Regions from separate parts of the Saccharopolyspora hordei genome, predicted to be linked through region 2. Evidence: riboswitches for the same ligand, from Rfam matches in the RefSeq annotation. Region 2 holds a riboswitch; each other region holds the start of a gene.
What was found. Region 2 has a riboswitch for S-adenosylmethionine ahead of HNR68_RS00195 (ATP-binding cassette domain-containing protein). Riboswitches for the same ligand answer to the same signal wherever they lie in the genome.

Region 1: it holds a riboswitch for S-adenosylmethionine, as region 2 does, so the genes downstream of both, HNR68_RS10010 (aminotransferase class V-fold PLP-dependent enzyme) here and HNR68_RS00195 (ATP-binding cassette domain-containing protein) in region 2, are expected to answer to the same signal.
Region 3: it holds a riboswitch for S-adenosylmethionine, as region 2 does, so the genes downstream of both, thrC (threonine synthase) here and HNR68_RS00195 (ATP-binding cassette domain-containing protein) in region 2, are expected to answer to the same signal.

Annotation. Positions count from the first base shown of each region.
Region 1 covers NZ_JACCFJ010000001.1:2,133,251-2,138,585, forward strand. Annotated here, with positions in the region: gene ileS (isoleucine--tRNA ligase) at 1-1,659, shown strand, start outside; SAM riboswitch class IV at 1,782-1,896, shown strand; gene HNR68_RS10010 (aminotransferase class V-fold PLP-dependent enzyme) at 1,934-3,271, shown strand; gene lspA (signal peptidase II) at 3,471-4,127, shown strand; gene HNR68_RS10020 (RluA family pseudouridine synthase) at 4,169-5,053, shown strand; gene HNR68_RS10025 (hypothetical protein) at 5,101-5,335, shown strand, end outside.
Region 2 covers NZ_JACCFJ010000001.1:41,739-47,073, forward strand. Annotated here, with positions in the region: gene HNR68_RS00180 (4-(cytidine 5'-diphospho)-2-C-methyl-D-erythritol kinase) at 1-485, opposite strand, end outside; gene HNR68_RS00185 (MetQ/NlpA family ABC transporter substrate-binding protein) at 642-1,451, opposite strand; gene HNR68_RS00190 (ABC transporter permease subunit) at 1,532-2,215, opposite strand; gene HNR68_RS00195 (ATP-binding cassette domain-containing protein) at 2,212-3,231, opposite strand; SAM riboswitch class I at 3,464-3,552, opposite strand; gene rsmA (16S rRNA (adenine(1518)-N(6)/adenine(1519)-N(6))-dimethyltransferase RsmA) at 3,727-4,596, opposite strand; gene HNR68_RS00205 (transglycosylase family protein) at 4,733-5,335, opposite strand, start outside.
Region 3 covers NZ_JACCFJ010000001.1:5,121,891-5,127,225, reverse strand. Annotated here, with positions in the region: gene HNR68_RS23495 (Vgb family protein) at 1-21, opposite strand, end outside; gene thrC (threonine synthase) at 225-1,484, opposite strand; SAM riboswitch class I at 1,497-1,630, opposite strand; gene holA (DNA polymerase III subunit delta) at 1,727-2,713, shown strand; gene rpsT (30S ribosomal protein S20) at 2,768-3,028, opposite strand; gene HNR68_RS23475 (TSUP family transporter) at 3,237-4,043, shown strand; gene HNR68_RS23470 (EamA family transporter) at 4,217-5,080, shown strand; gene HNR68_RS23465 (VOC family protein) at 5,137-5,335, shown strand, end outside.

The sequences.
Region 1 (5,335 bases), 2.1 Mb from region 2:
TACGGCTCGCTGGACGAGCTGGAGCGGGACTTCGGCGTGCGGCCGAAGGACCTGCACCGGCCGCAGATCGACGAGCTGACCCGCCCCAACCCGGACGACCCGACCGGGAAGTCCACCATGCGCCGGGTCCCGGAGGTGCTGGACTGCTGGTTCGAGTCCGGGTCGATGCCGTTCGCGCAGGTGCACTACCCGTTCGACAACGCCGAGTGGTTCGAGCACCACTACCCGGGCGACTTCATCGTCGAGTACAACGGGCAGACCCGCGGCTGGTTCTACACGCTGCACGTGCTGGCCACCGCGCTGTTCGACCGGCCGGCGTTCAAGAACGTGCTGGCGCACGGCATCGTGCTGGGCCACGACGGCCTGAAGATGTCCAAGTCCAAGCGCAACTACCCGGACGTCAACGAGGTCTTCGACCGCGACGGCTCGGACGCGATGCGCTGGTTCCTGATGTCCAGCCCGATCCTGCGCGGCGGCGACCTCGTCGTCACCGAGCAGGGCATCCGGGACGCGGTGCGCCAGGCGGTGCTGCCGCTGTGGAACTCCTGGTACTTCCTGGCGCTGTACGCCAACGCCGAGGGCGTCACCGGTGAGTCCAGGGTGGACAGCCAGCACGTGCTGGACCGCTACGTGCTGGCCAAGACCCACGAGCTGGTCACCGACGTGCAGGCTGCGCTGGACTCCTTCGACCTGGCCGGGGCGTGCGCCAGCGTCCGGGACTTCCTGGAGGTCCTGACCAACTGGTACGTGCGGCGGTCCCGCGACCGCTTCTGGGCCGGTGACCGCGACGCCATCGACACCCTGCACACCGTGCTCGAGGTGACCTGCCGGGTGGTGGCGCCGATGCTGCCGCTGACCGCCGAGGCGGTGTGGCGCGGGCTGACCGGCGGCCGCTCGGTGCACCTGACCGACTGGCCGCGGCTCGACGAGCTGCCCGCGGACCCGGCGCTGGTCACCGCGATGGACCAGGTGCGCCAGGTGTGCTCGTCGGCGTCGGCGCTGCGCAAGGCCAACAAGCTGCGGGTGCGGCTGCCGCTGGCCAAGCTCGTGGTGGCCACCGCGGAGGCGGAGGCGCTGCGGCCGTTCGCCGACCTGATCCGCGACGAGGTCAACGTCAAGGAGCTGGAGCTGACCACGGACGTGGCGGCGCACGGGCACTTCGAGATCGCGGTGAACGCGCGGGCCGCCGGTCCGCGGCTGGGCCGCGACGTGCAGAAGGTCATCAAGGCGGTCAAGGCCGGCGAGTGGAACCGCACCCCGAGCGGTGCGGTCGTCGCGGCCGGGATCGAGCTGCAGGAGGGCGAGTTCACCGAGCGGCTGGTGTCCACCAACCCCGGTGCCGCCTCGGCGCTGCCCTCGAACCTGGGCCTGGTCGTGCTGGACACCGAGGTGACCCCGGAGCTGGCCGCCGAGGGCGTGGCGCGCGACGTGGTCCGCGTCATCCAGCAGGCCCGCAAGGACGCCGACTTCCAGGTCTCCGACCGCATCACGGTGACCGTCTCGGCGCCGGAGGAGGTGCTGTCGGCGGTGGCGGCGCACCGCGACTTCATCGCGGGCGAGACCCTCGCGGACGCCGTCGAGGCCGGTGACGTGGACGGCGGCTTCACCGGCTCGGTCGGCGACGGCACCGAGATCGCGGTCGCGGTCGCCCGCGTCTGACGTCGAGGAGGGCGCTCCCCGCCGACCGGCGGCGGGGAGCGCCCTCTCCCGCGCGCAGGCGTCTCACGGTGCGGGACGGCGTTGCCGCTGGGCGGGCGCCTCCCCCAAGATCTGTGCGCGAAGGTCATGAGTGCCAGCGCGAAGCCCCGGCTCGCTGGCCGGCAACCCCCGACCGCGGTGGGGTGCCCCGGGTGAGGACCTGGCCGGTCGCGCAGGGCGACCCGGCAAGCGCGGACCCCTCTGGGCGGGTCCGATGAGGCCCTGGGAGGGGCTCATGACGTCTGCCACTGCCGACATCCCGACTCAGTCCACTGCCGACGTCCCGGTGCCCGCGGTGGCGGGGCGCGCGTTGCGGGTCCCGCTGGTCACCGGTGGGAGCACCGAGTACGCCAACCTCGACCACGCGGCCAGCGCGCCGTGCCTGGACAGCGTCCGCGAGGCCGTCGACGAGCTGCTGCCGTGGTACGCCAGCGTGCACCGCGGCGCCGGCCTCGCCTCGCAGGTGTGCACCCGGGTGTACGAGGGCGCGCGGCAGGTGCTGCGCGACTTCGTCGGCGCCCGCCGCACCGATTCGGTGGTCTTCACCCGGAACACCACCGACGCGCTGAACCTGCTGGCCCGGGCCCTGCCTCGCGGCACGTCCGTGGTCGTCCCGGAGACCGAGCACCACGCCGCGCTGCTGCCCTGGAGCGGCCCGCGGGTGCGGCGGATCGCGGCTCCGGCGAGCCCGGCCGACGCCGTCGCCGCGCTGGACGCCGCGCTGGCCGAGTGCCCGGAGGGGCCGCGGCTGGCGGTGATCAGCGGCGCCTCGAACGTCACCGGTGAGCTGTGGCCGGTCGCCGAGCTCGCCCGCGTGGCGCGCCGCCACGGGGCGCGGACGGTGCTCGACGCCGCGCAGCTGGCCCCGCACCGCCCGGTGCGGATGACCGAGCTCGACGTCGACCACGTCGCGCTCTCCGGCCACAAGCTGTACGCGCCGTTCGGCGCGGGCGCGCTGGTCGGGCGCGCGGACTGGCTCAACGCCGCGGAGCCCCACCTGGCCGGTGGCGGTGCCACGCGGCGGGTCACCGAGCGCGCGGTGAGCTGGACCACCGGTCCGGAGCGGCACGAGGCCGGGTCGCCGAACACGGTCGGCGTGCACGCGCTGGCCGAGGCCTGCCGGACACTCGGGGCGCGGTGGGCGGACGTCGTCGCGCACGAGGAGGCGCTGCTGCGCCGGCTGCGGGCGGGGCTGCGCGGTGTGCCGGGGCTGCGGGAGCTCTGCCTGTTCGACGCCGACCACGAGCGGGTCGGCGTGGTGAGCTTCACCGTCGACGGCCAGGACCCCGGGCTGCTCGCCGCCGCGCTGTCGGCCGAGCACGGCATCGGCGTCCGCGACGGGCTGTTCTGCGCGCACCTGGCCACCCGGCGGCTGCTGTCCCGAGCGGGGTCGGGCGCCGAGCGCGCGCTGCGCGCCAGCATCGGCCTGGGCACCACGGCCGAGCACGTCGACCGCCTGGTCAGCGCGCTGCGGACGTTGGTCGCCGAGGGTCCGGCCTGGCGCTACGAGCAGGTGGACGGCCGGTGGGTCCCCGTCGACGACCCCCGCCCGCTGCCGGACTTCCTGCGCTGAGGCAGCCCCCGGGCACGCGGCGTCACGGGAAATCGGACGCCCGGTTCCCGCGCCACCGGTCCACGCGTGGGTGACGTGGGGCTGAGGGGGTGGTCCCGGGGCCTGCCGGGCGCGGCCCGTGGACCGGGGTGTGGTGGAGGGCACCGCGCGGGGCGGGACTGCTGGAACCCGGTCGGTGCCGGTCAGGGACAATGGGGGAGTGAGCAGCGAGCAGTCCTCCCCCAGGCAGTCATCCGCGGAGCCGGCCGACCACGGGGAGCCCGCCGAGCAGGCGCCCGAGACCCCGGCCGACACCGCCGGGACGCCTGCGGCCGACGGGTCCTCCCGCGCGCCTCGGAAGCTCCTGGCGCTGCTGTTCGGGGTGGCCGCGGTCGCGCTGGGGCTCGACGTCCTCACCAAGGTCGTCGTGGTGGCCGAGCTGGAGGGCGAGCCGCCGGTCGAGGTCCTCGGCGGACTGCTCTACCTCGACGTGCTGCGCAACCCGGGTGCCGCCTTCTCGCTGGCCACCGGGATGACCTGGCTGCTGGCGCTGCTCGCCATCGCGGTGGTCGGCGTGATCGTCTGGCTGGCGCCGAAGCTGCGCTCCCCGGGCTGGGCGGTCGGCCTCGGCCTGGTGCTCGGCGGTGCGTGCGGCAACCTCGCCGACCGCCTCTTCCGCGCACCCGGCCCGCTGCAGGGCCACGTGGTGGACTTCCTGTCCGTGCTCGCCCCCGGCGGCGCGGTGTGGCCCGTGTTCAACATCGCCGACAGCTGCATCGTGGTCGGTGGGGTGCTGGTCGTGCTGCTGTCGCTGCTGGGGCGCGACTACGACGGCACGGTGCACCGGAAGAAGAAGGCGGCGGAGAGCGAGTCGTGAGCGATCTTCGGAACTTGCCGGTGCCCGAGGGGCTCGACGGCATGCGAGTCGACGCGGGCCTGTCGAAGCTCCTGGGCCTGTCCCGCAACGCGGTGGCCACGCTGGCCGAGTCCGGCGACGTGCTGCTCGACGGCAACCCCGCGGGCAAGTCCGACCGGCTGGTGGCCGGGGCGTGGCTGGAGGTGACGCTGCCCCCGGCGCAGCAGCCGCCGCAGGTCGTCGCCGTGCCCGTGGAGGGGCTGAAGATCCTGCACCAGGACGACGACATCGTGGTGGTGGACAAGCCGATCGGCGTCGCGGTGCACCCGAGCCCGGGCTGGGAGGGCCCGACCGTGGTCGGCGGCCTGGCCGCGGCCGGCGTGCGCATCGCCACCTCCGGCGCCGCCGAGCGGCAGGGTGTCGTGCACCGGCTCGACGCGGGCACCACCGGGGTGATGGTGGTGGCCAAGAGCGAGCACGCCTACTCGGTGCTCAAGCGGGCGTTCAAGGAGCGCACCGTGGACAAGCGCTACCACGCGGTGGTGCAGGGGCACCCCGACCCGATCCGCGGCACGATCGACGCGCCGATCGACCGGCACCCGCGGCACGACTACAAGTTCGCGGTGGTCACCGGCGGCAAGCCGAGCATCACGCACTACGAGACGGTGGAGGCCTTCCGGGCCGCCTCGTTGGTGGACGTGAAGCTGGAGACCGGTCGCACGCACCAGATCCGGGTGCACTTCTCGGCGATCAAGCACCCGTGCGTCGGGGACCTGACCTACGGTGCCGACCCCGTCCTCGCGCGGAAGCTCGGCATCACCCGGCAGTGGCTGCACGCCCGGAGCTTGTCCTTCGAGCACCCGGCCGGCGGCTGGGTGACCTTCGAGAGCGAGTACCCGGACGACCTGCAGCACGCGCTCGACCAGCTCCGGGACCACGACGGCTGATCCCGGTACCGTGGCGGGGAGTGAGCTAGGTGACGAAGGGGTCGGCCATGGCAGAGTCGAGACCGTTCGGGGGCTCGGACGCACCCACACCGCCCACCGGCATGCAGGCGATCGACCCCGAGGACGTGGACGCCTCGCAGTTCAGCAGCCTCGGGGACTTGATCAACGCTGAGGACGTGGGCCCGGCGGCGCCGTCGGTCCTCGGTGCGCCGGAACCCTCGAGCCCGGAGGGCGACGCGGGGGACTGGCCGAAGCTGGAGTACCGCAGCCGGAACAAGCCGG
Region 2 (5,335 bases):
AGCCGCTCGCCGCGCCCGGTGCCCAGCGCGGTCCCGCCCTGCAGCGCGAACGGGACGTCGCTGCCCAGTTTCGCGGCCAGCTCGCTGAGCTCGTCGCGCCCCAGCTCGAGGCGCCAGAGCTGGTTGAGCGCCAGCAGCGTGGCGGCCGCGTCCGCGCTGCCCCCGGCCATGCCCCCGGCGACCGGGATGCCCTTGTTGATCGACAGCCGCACCCCGGGCTCCTCCGGGTCGCGGCCGCTGTGCTCGGCGAGCAGCTGCACCGCCTTCCACGCCAGGTTGCTGGCGCCGGTGGGCACCGAGTCGGCGCCCTCGCCGTGCACGTCGATGCCGGGTTCCTCGGCGACCAGCACGGTCACCTCGTCGGTCATCGACAGCGCCTGGAAGACGGTGACCAGTTCGTGGTAGCCGTCCGGTCGGGCGTCACCGACCGACAGGTGCAGGTTCACCTTCGCCGGGACGCGGACGGTGATGGGGGTAGGAACCACGGAGAGCACTCCTAGAGCGTACGTGCCCGAGGAACCCCGCCGCCGACTTCCCTGCGCAACACGCCCGTCCCGGCGGACTCGTCGGCCGCACCACAGCAGCGGAGGGCACCGCCCGGGCCGTGGCCCGGAGGGTGCCCTCCCACCGCTGTCCGCTGGTCAGTCGGCCGGGACGACGGCGACGCCGCCCCACTTCTCGTTGATGAAGTTCTTGACCTCCGGCGAGCGCAGCAGCTCGGCCAGCTTCTGGATCCGCGGGTCCTCCGCCAGGGCCGGGGTGGTCACCAGACCGTTGGCGTAGGGGTTGTTCTCCGCGCTCTCCACGAGCACCGGGTCCTTCAGGTTCGCCTTGATCGCGTAGTTGCCGTTGACCACCGCGGCGGCCGCGTCGTCCACCGAGCGCGGCAGCTGGTCCGGCGAGAGGTCCTTGAAGTCGATGTTCTTCGGGTTCTCCGCGATCGCGGCCTCCAACCGGGTGCCGACCGCGGCGTCCGGCTTGAGCTTGATCAGCCCGCCCTGCTCCAGCAGCTTGAGGCCGCGGAACTGGTTGGCCGGGTCGTTGGACAGCGTCACGGTCGCGCCGTCGGGGATCTCCTGCAGCGACTCGTGCTGCTTGGAGTACACCGCCAGCGGTTCCAGGTGCACCGGCGCGACCCACGCGAAGTCACCACCGCGCTGCTTGCGGTACTCGTCGAGGTACGGGACGTGCTGGAAGTAGTTCGCCTCCAGCTCGCCGTGCGCCACGGCCTCGTTGGGCCGGTTGTAGTCGTCGAACTTGACGATCTCGATGTCGATCCCGGCCTTCTCGGCGAGGTTGTCCTTGACGTACTCGAGGATCTCGCCGTGCGGGGTCGGGCTGACCGCGACCCGGATCGGGGCGTTGGGGTCCTCGGCGGCCGAGGGGCCGCCACCGCAGGCGGCGAGCGCCACACCGACGGCGGCCACCAGGGCAGCGAAGCGCAGACGCATCAGGGCAGTGTCCTTTCTGGACGTCAGAACGGGACGGGGTCCCGAACGAGGAGGGAGAGGGGATCAGCCGTCGCGGAGGATCAGCCGGCCGCGGTGCGACGGCGGTCGACCGCCTTGGCCGTGAGGTCGGTGATCAGCTGCATGCCGAAGGCGAGCACCGCGAGCACCAGGACCGAGCCGTAGAGCAGCCGGTCGTCGTAGCCCTGGTAGCCGTCCTGGATCGCCGTGGTGCCCAGGCCACCGCCGCCGATCGCGCCCGCCATCGCGGCGTAGCCGATCAGCGCCACCGCGGTGACGCCGACCGCACCGACCAGCGCGGCCCGCGCTTCGCCGAGCAGCACGGTCCACACGATCCGCAGGCGGCTGGATCCCGTGGTGATCGCGGCCTCCACGACGGTGAAGCTCACCTCGCGCAACGCGTTCTGGGTCAACCGCGCGAAGAACGGGATCGCGCCGATGGTCAGCGGCACGATCACCGCGGTGCTGCCGATCGACGTGCCGATCAGCAGCCGGGTGAACGACGCCAGCACCACCAGCAGCACCACGAACGGCACCGAGCGCACGACATCGACCACGATGCCGAGCACCCGGTACAGCGCGGGCCTCGGGTTCAGCCCGACCGGCGAGCTCAGGTGCAGCAGCACACCGAGCGGCAGCCCACCGAGGACCGCCAGCAGGGTGGACACCAACACCATGTAGAGCGTGCCGAGCGTGGCCTCACCGAGGATCTCGAAGACCTCCGACCAGGGGGTCACATCACTCACGCAGCGACTCCGTCAACGCACACGGGAGCGCGCCGCACGTGCGCGTCGCGCTCGACCATCCACTTCAGCGCGGCCTCGGCGCGCTCGCCGCTCAGGCCGACCTTGAACTTCGCGACCGGCGTGTCCCCGAGGCGGGTCAGCCCGCCGCCGAGGATCGCCAGCTCGACACCGAACCGGCTCGCCGCCTCCGGCAGCAGCGCGCCCACCGCGGCGAAGCCGACCAGCACGACCTCGGCGACCACGTCGTGGCGGCCGTCGGTCGGGCGCAGCGGCTCGGCCTGGTCGGTGGCGGGCAGCAGCGTCGAGCTCACCCGGCTGTCCGGCGCGGCGACCAGGTCCAGCACCTTGCCGTGCTCCACCACGCGGCCGCCTTCCAGCACCGCGACGTCATCGGCGATCTTGCGCACCACCGCCATGTCGTGGGTCACCACGAGCACGGTGACGCCCAGCTCCGCGCGGGCGCGGTCCAGCACGGTGAGCACCGAGTCGGTGGTGCCGGGGTCCAGCGCGGACGTCGGTTCGTCGGCCAGCAGCACCGAGGGCTTGGCGGCCAGCGCCCGCGCGACCGCGATCCGCTGCCGCTGCCCGCCGGAGAGCTGGTCGGGGTAGACCGAGGCCTTGTCGGTCAGGCCGACGAGGTCCAGCAGCTCGCCGACGCGGCTGCGCCGCTCCGGCCCGGACATCCCGGCCGCCTCCAGCGGCAGCGCGATGTTGCCCGCCGCGGTGCGCTGCCGGAGCAGCGAATCACCTTGCGGCACCACGCCGATCTGCCGGCGCGCGGCGCGCAGCGCCTTGCCGCTGAGGGAGACGAGGTCGGTGCCGTCCACCCGGATGGCACCCGAGTCCGGCTTCTCGAGCAGCGCGATGCACCGAGCGAGGGTGGACTTGCCTGCGCCGCTGGGGCCGACCACGCCGCACACCGCGCCGGCCGGAACCTCCATGGTGACGCCGTCGAGGGCGCGCACCGTGCCGTTGTTCTGCTGGAAGGACTTGGTCAGGTTCTCGACTGTGATCACGATCGGCTCCAGATCAGCTCGCGTCGGGCCGCGCTCAGCACGGAGCAGCGGGCCAGGGGCTCCGGGTGGAGGGAAGGGGCTGGGTCACCTCTCGCGACGACAGGCGGAGGTCGTGCGCCGCCCGTGGTCGATGACGCGACGCTGCGTGAGGAGCATCCGGATGCGGCTGGAGGACGGGGCCGGTGTCCGGGTGGGGCTCGCGGCAGCGAGCAGCGCGTTGGAATCCACAGCTACTCCATCGGTCCTGGCGTTAGCACCTGCCCGTCCGGGTGGTTGCTGCGGCGTCACTGAGCCAGGTCTCTCGGCCGCTCGGGATGGATTTCCCGGACAGTAGAACCCACTGGCGGATTCCGGCGCAAGTTGATAGTCGTCACTTTCCGAAACAGTTTGCAACGTCACACATCCGGACGAGCGGGAATTTCTTCCCCGGACCCGGTGTTCCGGTGACTCCCAGTAGCAAGATTGCGGCGATCCGCAAGCGCCCGGACGGGTGGTTCAGGAGGCGTCCTCCGCCGCCGCGGCCTCCGCGATCCGCGCGAAGTCAGCGATGCGCAACTGCTCCCCGCGGGTCGTCGGGTCGATGCCCGCCGCCCGCAGCACGGCCTCCGCGCGCGCGGCCGAACCGGCCCACCCGGCCAGCGCGCCGCGCAGCGTCTTGCGCCGCTGCGCGAACGCGGCGTCCACCACGCGGAAGACCTCCGCGCGCGGTGCGCTCGACGGCGGCTCCACGCGCCGGAACGCCACCAGCCCGGAGTCCACGTTGGGCACCGGCCAGAACACCGTGCGCGGCACCGGACCGGCGCGCCGCACCTCGGCGAACCAGGCGAGCTTGACGCTCGGCACGCCGTAGACGCGCCCACCGGGCCGCGCGGACATCCGGTCGGCGACCTCGGCCTGCACCATGACCAGCCCGTGCCGCAGGCTCGGCAGCTCGGCCAGCAGGTGCAGCACGACCGGCACGGCGACGTTGTAGGGCAGGTTGGCGACCAGCGCGGTCGGCGGCGCCGGGAAGTCCGCGGCGCGCACGCGCAGCGCGTCCGCCTCGAGCACCGTGAGCCGGTCGCGCAGCGCCGGGGCGAACTCGGCCGCGGTGCGCGGCAACCGGGCGGCGAGCGCCGGGTCGATCTCGACGGCGGTCACCGCGCCGGCGGCGGGCAGCAGGGCCAGCGTCAGCGAGCCGAGCCCGGGCCCGACCTCCAGAACGACGTCCTCGGAGGTCACCGACGCCGAGGCCACGATGCGCCGCACCGTGTTCGGGTCGTGCACGAAGTTCTGCCCGAGCTTCTTCGTCGGGCGGATGCTCAGCTCCTCGGCCAGCCGACGCACGTCGGCGGGGCCGAGCAGCGCCGCCTGCTGGTCGTCCACGTCGACGAACGTACCCGCACGCCACTGCGGCCCTCGCGACCAGGTGGGCCGGGAGCGCGAACGCCCTGGCGCCGTGGGCACGGCACCAGGGCGTGCAGTCCGGGCGGCCTGCCCGCACGCGCGGGCAGCGCCGCGATCAGCTCAGGCCGAGCTTCGAGGAGCAGTGCGGCCAGGCACCGTAGCCGCCGCGGGAGGAGCGGACCTTCTCCGCGACCGCGATCTGCTGCTCGCGGCTGGCCTGGTGCGGGTACGGGGCGTACTGGTCGCCGCCGTAGGCGTCCCAGGTGGACTTGTTGAACTGGAGGCCGCCGTAGTAGCCGTTGCCGGAATTGGCCGACCAGTTGCCGCTGGCCTCGCACTGCGCCAGCTTGTCCCAGACCGCGCCGTTCGGCGGCTGCTTGCCACCGACGCGCACGACCTTCTCCTGCGCCTCCTTGACGACCTTCTCGCCGACGGTCTCGCGCTTGACCTCTTCGCCGTTCTCGGTCGTCACGCGCATCGTCACGATCTTCTCGCCGGGCACGCCGGGGAACTCGACGCGCTCCTCGCCCTTGAACATCGTGTTGTCGACGATCTCGCGCACCGGCGGCTCGACCGGCATCGTCACGTTGATCACCGTGCTGCTGGTGCGGACGATGCGCACCTCGGCACCGCTGACCAGCCGCTGGTCGCCGCCCGGGGTGACGGTGTCCTCCGGGCCGAGCTGGAGCTCCTGCTCCTTGACCAGCTCGTCGACGGT
Region 3 (5,335 bases), 5.1 Mb from region 2:
GACCACGGCGGTGGGCGTCATGAGCTCTCCTCGGGCGTTCCACGCCGACCGGGGCACCGTGGTCGCGCGCGACCCACCGGTCCCGTCGGGCAGGGTCAGCACAGGCTACGCCCGGAACCGCGCTCACCGCGCGCGAATTCCCCACCGAGCAGACGGAGGCAGTCCACGAAGGACGCGGCGCCACCGCTGTGCGATGGCGCCGCGTCCGCAGTCCAGGTCGTGGGTCACAGGCCGAGGGCCGCGTTGACCGCCTCGGTCGTCGGGGCCACGGTGGCCTTCGGGCCGATCTGGTCCTGGACGGCGTCCAGCGTCTTCAGCCCGTCACCGGTGATGAGCAGGACGGTCTCGGCGTCCGGGTCGATCTTGCCTGCCTCGATGAGCTTCTTCGCGGTGGCCACGGTGACCCCACCGGCGGTCTCGGCGAAGATGCCCTCGGTCTTGGCCAGCAGCTTGATGCCCTCGCGGACCTCGTCGTCGGTGACGTCCTCGATGGCGCCGTTGGTCTTGCGCACGATGTCCAGCACGTACGGCCCGTCGGCGGGCGCCCCGATCGCCAGCGAGCGCGCGATGGTGTCCGGCCGGACCGGCTGCACCACGTCGTGGCCGTTCTTGAACGCGGTCGACACCGGGGAGCAGCCGGTGGCCTGCGCACCGAAGATCCGCACCGGGCTCGGCTCCACCAGGCCGGTCTCACCGAGCTCGTTGAAGCCCTTGTAGACCTTGGTCAGCTGGGAGCCGGAGGCGATCGGCACCACGATCTGCTCGGGGATGCGCCAGCCGAGCTGCTCGGCGACCTCGAAGGCGAGGGTCTTGGAGCCCTCCGAGTAGTAGGGACGGACGTTGACGTTGACGAACGCCCAGTCCTCGTGCTCCCCGGCCAGCTCGGTGGCCAGGCGGTTGACGTCGTCGTAGTTGCCGTCGACGGCGAGCAGCGAGCCGTCGTAGACGGCGCTCATCAAGATCTTGGCGCGCTCGAGGGACTTCGGCACCAGCACCACCGAGTCCCAGCCGGCGCGGGCGGCGGCCGCGGCCACCGCGTTGGCGAGGTTGCCCGTCGACGGGCACGCGAGCACCTTGAACCCGAACTCGCGCGCGGCGGCCAGCGCGACGGCGACCACGCGGTCCTTGAACGAGTGCGTCGGGTTACCGGTGTCGTCCTTGACCCAGATCCGCTTCACGCCCAGTGCCTTGGCGAGGTTGTCGGCCCGGATCAAGCGGGTACAGCCGGGGTCGGTGTTCGGGTGCTCCTCCACGTTGGAGGGCACCGGGAGCAGCTGCTTGTAGCGCCAGATCGACCGGGGACCGGCCTCGATGTCCTCGCGGCGCAGCTTCGGGAAGTCGTAGGCGACTTCCAGCGGCGAGAAGTCTTCCAGCGAGACGAACTCGGGAGCCAGCGGCTGGCGGTGCCCCTCTTCCTTGGACACCAGTTCGACAGCGTTGCCGAGGTCGATGGTCTTGGTCGTGCGCTGGGCAGCAACGGTCATCGCGAGGTCCTCTCCTCATCTGTCCCGCGGACGGGTCGGAATTGGCACCGCTTTCGCCGGTGACCTCGCGCTGAGAACCACGATTCGCCGGACGAACGGTTGCCGGGGCTTCATCGGGCCGTTCCCTCTGCCCCTCTGGATGAGCTCTTCGGTTGTGCTCGCAACGCTAGTGGATCGCGCCAGGTCCTGGCCAGGCCGATCCAGATGGCGGGATCGTCGCGGGCGCGTGCGACGATGCCTGCATGAGCTCACCGTCCGTGGTCACCGAACCGCTGCACCTGGTCCTCGGAGACGAGGAACTGCTGGTGGAACGCGCGATGTGGGCTGCGGTCGGCGCGGCCCGCGCGGCGGACCCGGAGGCCGAGCTGCGCCGGGTCAAGGTGAGTGAACTCACCCCTCCCGAGCTGGCCGAGATGCTCAGTCCGTCGCTGTTCGCGGAGGCCCGGGTGCTGGTGCTGGAGGCCGCGCAGGACGCGGGCAAGGAGATCGCCGAAGCGCTGCTCTCCCACGCCAAGGACCCGGTCGACGGTGTGACGCTCGTCGTCGTGCACTCCGGTGGCGGGCGCTCGAAGCACGCCAAGGAGCTGCCCAAGGAACTGCGCAAGCTGGGTGCGCGCGTCACCGAGTGCGCCAAGGTCACCAAGCCCGCCGAGCGGGAGGCCTTCGTCAAGGACGAGATCCGCAGGGCCGGCGGCAAGGCGAACGCGGCCGCCGTGTCGGCGCTCATCGAGACGGTCGGCTCGGACCTCCGCGAGCTCTCCGCGGCCGCGACGCAGCTGGTCGCCGACACCGGCGGGAAGGTCGACGAGACCGCGGTGCGCCGCTACCACCGGGGCCGGGCGGAGGTCACCGGCTTCGCGGTCGCCGAGAAGGCGGTGACCGGCGACCGCGCGGCCGCGCTGGAGGCGCTGCGCTGGGCGGTGCAGCTCGGCGTGCCGCACGTGCTGATCGCCGACGCGCTGGCGGACTCGGTGCGCACCATCGGCCGGGTCGCGGCGGCCGGCGGCCGCAACGACCCGTTCCGCCTCGCCGGCGAGCTCGGCATGCCCGCGTGGAAGGTGAAGAAGGCGCTGGCCCAGTCCCGGGGCTGGAGCCCCACCAGCCTCGCGGCCGCGCTGCAGGCCGTCGCCGAGGTCAACGCCGACGTCAAGGGCATGGCCGCGGACGCCACCTACGCCCTGGAGCGCACCGTCCTGCGCCTGGTCGAGCTGCGCGGCCAGCGCCCGTGACACGCGAACGGCCCCTCCCCGCAGCGCGGGAAGGGGCCGTGGGTCCAGCTGACGTCAGAGCTGGTTGACGCGGCGCGCGAGAGCGGACTTCTTGTTGGCGGCCTGGTTGCGGTGGATGACACCCTTGCTGGCGGCCTTGTCCAGCGCGCGGCTCGCGGCCCGCTGCAGCTCGATCGCCTTCTCCTTGTCGCCGGCGGCAGCGGCCTCGCGGAACTTGCGGATCGCGGTCTTCAGCGAGGACTTCACGGCCTTGTTGCGCTGCCGGTTCTTCTCGTTGGTCCGGATCCGCTTGATCTGGGACTTGATGTTGGCCACTGGTACCGCCTTCTCTCAGTCTCTTCCGAACGGTCGTGCCGCGCTTCAACGGCCCTGCCCGCAGGCAGGTTTCCTCCCTGGCGGAACGCCGCACGGCACGGTCGACCATGCTACAGCGACGACCTGGACAGACGTCGGCCGGGCCGACTGCGCGAGAGCGATCACATCGGCTCGGATCCGGCCGCGGCAGACCATAGGGTCGGTCGTCGTGCTCGACGCCCTGGACTGGCCCGGTTTCGCCGACCTCTCGCTCGCCGGAGTGCTCCTGCTGTGCGCGGCGGCGTTCCTCGCCGGGGCGGTCGACGCGATCGTGGGCGGTGGCGGGCTGATCCAGCTGCCCGCGATGCTGCTGCTCATGCCCGGCGGTGAAGTGATCCACTCGCTGGCCACCAACAAGGTCGCCGCGATCGCCGGGACCGCCGCGGCCGCCCGGACCTACGCCAAGCGCACCCCGATCGACTGGCGCGCGGCCCTGCCGATGGCGCTGGTGGCGCTGCTGGGCTCGCTGGGCGGCGCGGCGCTCGCCAACGCGCTGCCGTCCGCCGTGCTCAACGTCGTCGTGCTCGCCGCCCTGGTGGCCGTGGGCGTCCACACCTGGCGCAAGCCCGACCTCGGGTCGGTGGACGCGCCGCGCTTCCAGCGCCGCGTCCAGCTGCTCGTGATGCTCGCCGGCGGCGCGCTGATCGGGTTCTGGGACGGCATCGCCGGGCCCGGCACCGGGTCGTTCCTGGTGTTCCTGCTGGTCGGCCTGGTCGGGTTCGCGTTCGTGACGGCGTCGGCCACGGCGAAGGTGGTCAACGTCGCGACCAACATCGGCGCGCTGGTCTTCTTCGTGCCCGCGGGCAAGGTCCTGTGGGGACTGGGGCTGGTGATGGCGGCCGGCAACGTCGCGGGCAGCGTGCTCGGCGCGGCGCTGGCCGCTCGGCGCGGCTCCGGTTTCGTCCGCCGCGTCTTCCTGACCGTGGTCGTCGGCCTCGTCCTGAGCCTCGGCTGGAAGGTTGCGGCCGGGGCGTAGCATCACCACCGGTTGTGACTGGGGTTCCGCCCCCGCTCCGCCGCGGACCACCACGACCAGGAGCGCGGGGGGACTGGTCCGAGCGGCACCGGCGGTCGCGGAACGGGAGCGACCGCGCAAAAACCTGGAGGAACCCCGATGTCGCGCGCCCGCGCGGCACGGAGAGGGTTCCGATGGGTCTGGTCGCCGTGCTCCTCGTCGTCGCCGCCGCGTTCGCCCACGCGGGCTGGAACTTCTTCGCCAAGCGCGCCGGGTCGGCGGGCGCCGGGTTCGTCTGGCTGACCGCGACCTGCTCCGCGGCCCTGTACCTGCCGGTGGCCGCCGGGGTGCTGCTCTGGCAGGGCGTCCCGCCGCTGGGCGACTGGGCGCTCGGGGTGCTGGTCAGCGCGCTCGTGCACCTCGGCTACTTCCTGCTGCTGCAGCGCGGCTACGCGGTCGGCGACATGTCGGTGGTGTACCCGCTGGCCCGCGGCACCGGGCCGATGCTGGCGATGGTCATCGCGGTGCTGGTGCTCGGCGAGCGGCCCGGGTGGCTCGGCGTGGCCGGCGGGCTGCTGGTGATCGCGGGCGTGCTCGTGATCGGGCTGTCCGACGGCGTGCCGCGCTCCGGCGCGGGCCTGGCCGGGATCGGCTTCGGCGTGCTGACCGGTGCGCTCATCGCGGTCTACACGGTGTGGGACGCCTACGCGGTGACCGGCCTGGCGCTGTCGCCGCTGCTGTACGACTGGGCGAACAACCTCACGCGCTCGGGACTGCTCGCCCCGTACGCGGCCCGCCGCCGCGCGCACCTCGCCGCGGTCTGGTCCCGGCACCGTGCGGCCGTGCTGGCGGTGGCACTGCTGTCGCCGCTGGCCTACGTCCTCGTCCTGTGCGCGATGCAGCTCGCCCCGGTGAGCCTGGTGGCCCCGGCGCGGGAGCTGAGCATCGTCATCGCGGGCCTGCTGGCCTGGCGCTTCCTGGGTGAGTCCCAGCCCGGCCGCCGGATGACCGGGGCGGTCGTCGTGCTCACCGGCGTGGTGCTGCTGGGCCTCGCCTGAGCCCCGCGGGCCGAGCCGCCCCGGCGGTCCGGGGTGCGGCCGGGTAGGAATGGGGCATGGATGTCTTGGCCAGCCGCTTGATCCTCCGGCCGCGGGACCGGGACCGGTCGGTGCGGTTCTACCGGGACGTGCTCGGGTTGGCGATCGCCCGGGAGTTCCCCGGTGGCACGGTGTTCTTCCTGGGGCAGGGGCTGCTGGAGGTCTCCGGCACCGGTGGCCCGGGGCCGAGCCCCGACCAGGTGCTCTGGGTGCAGG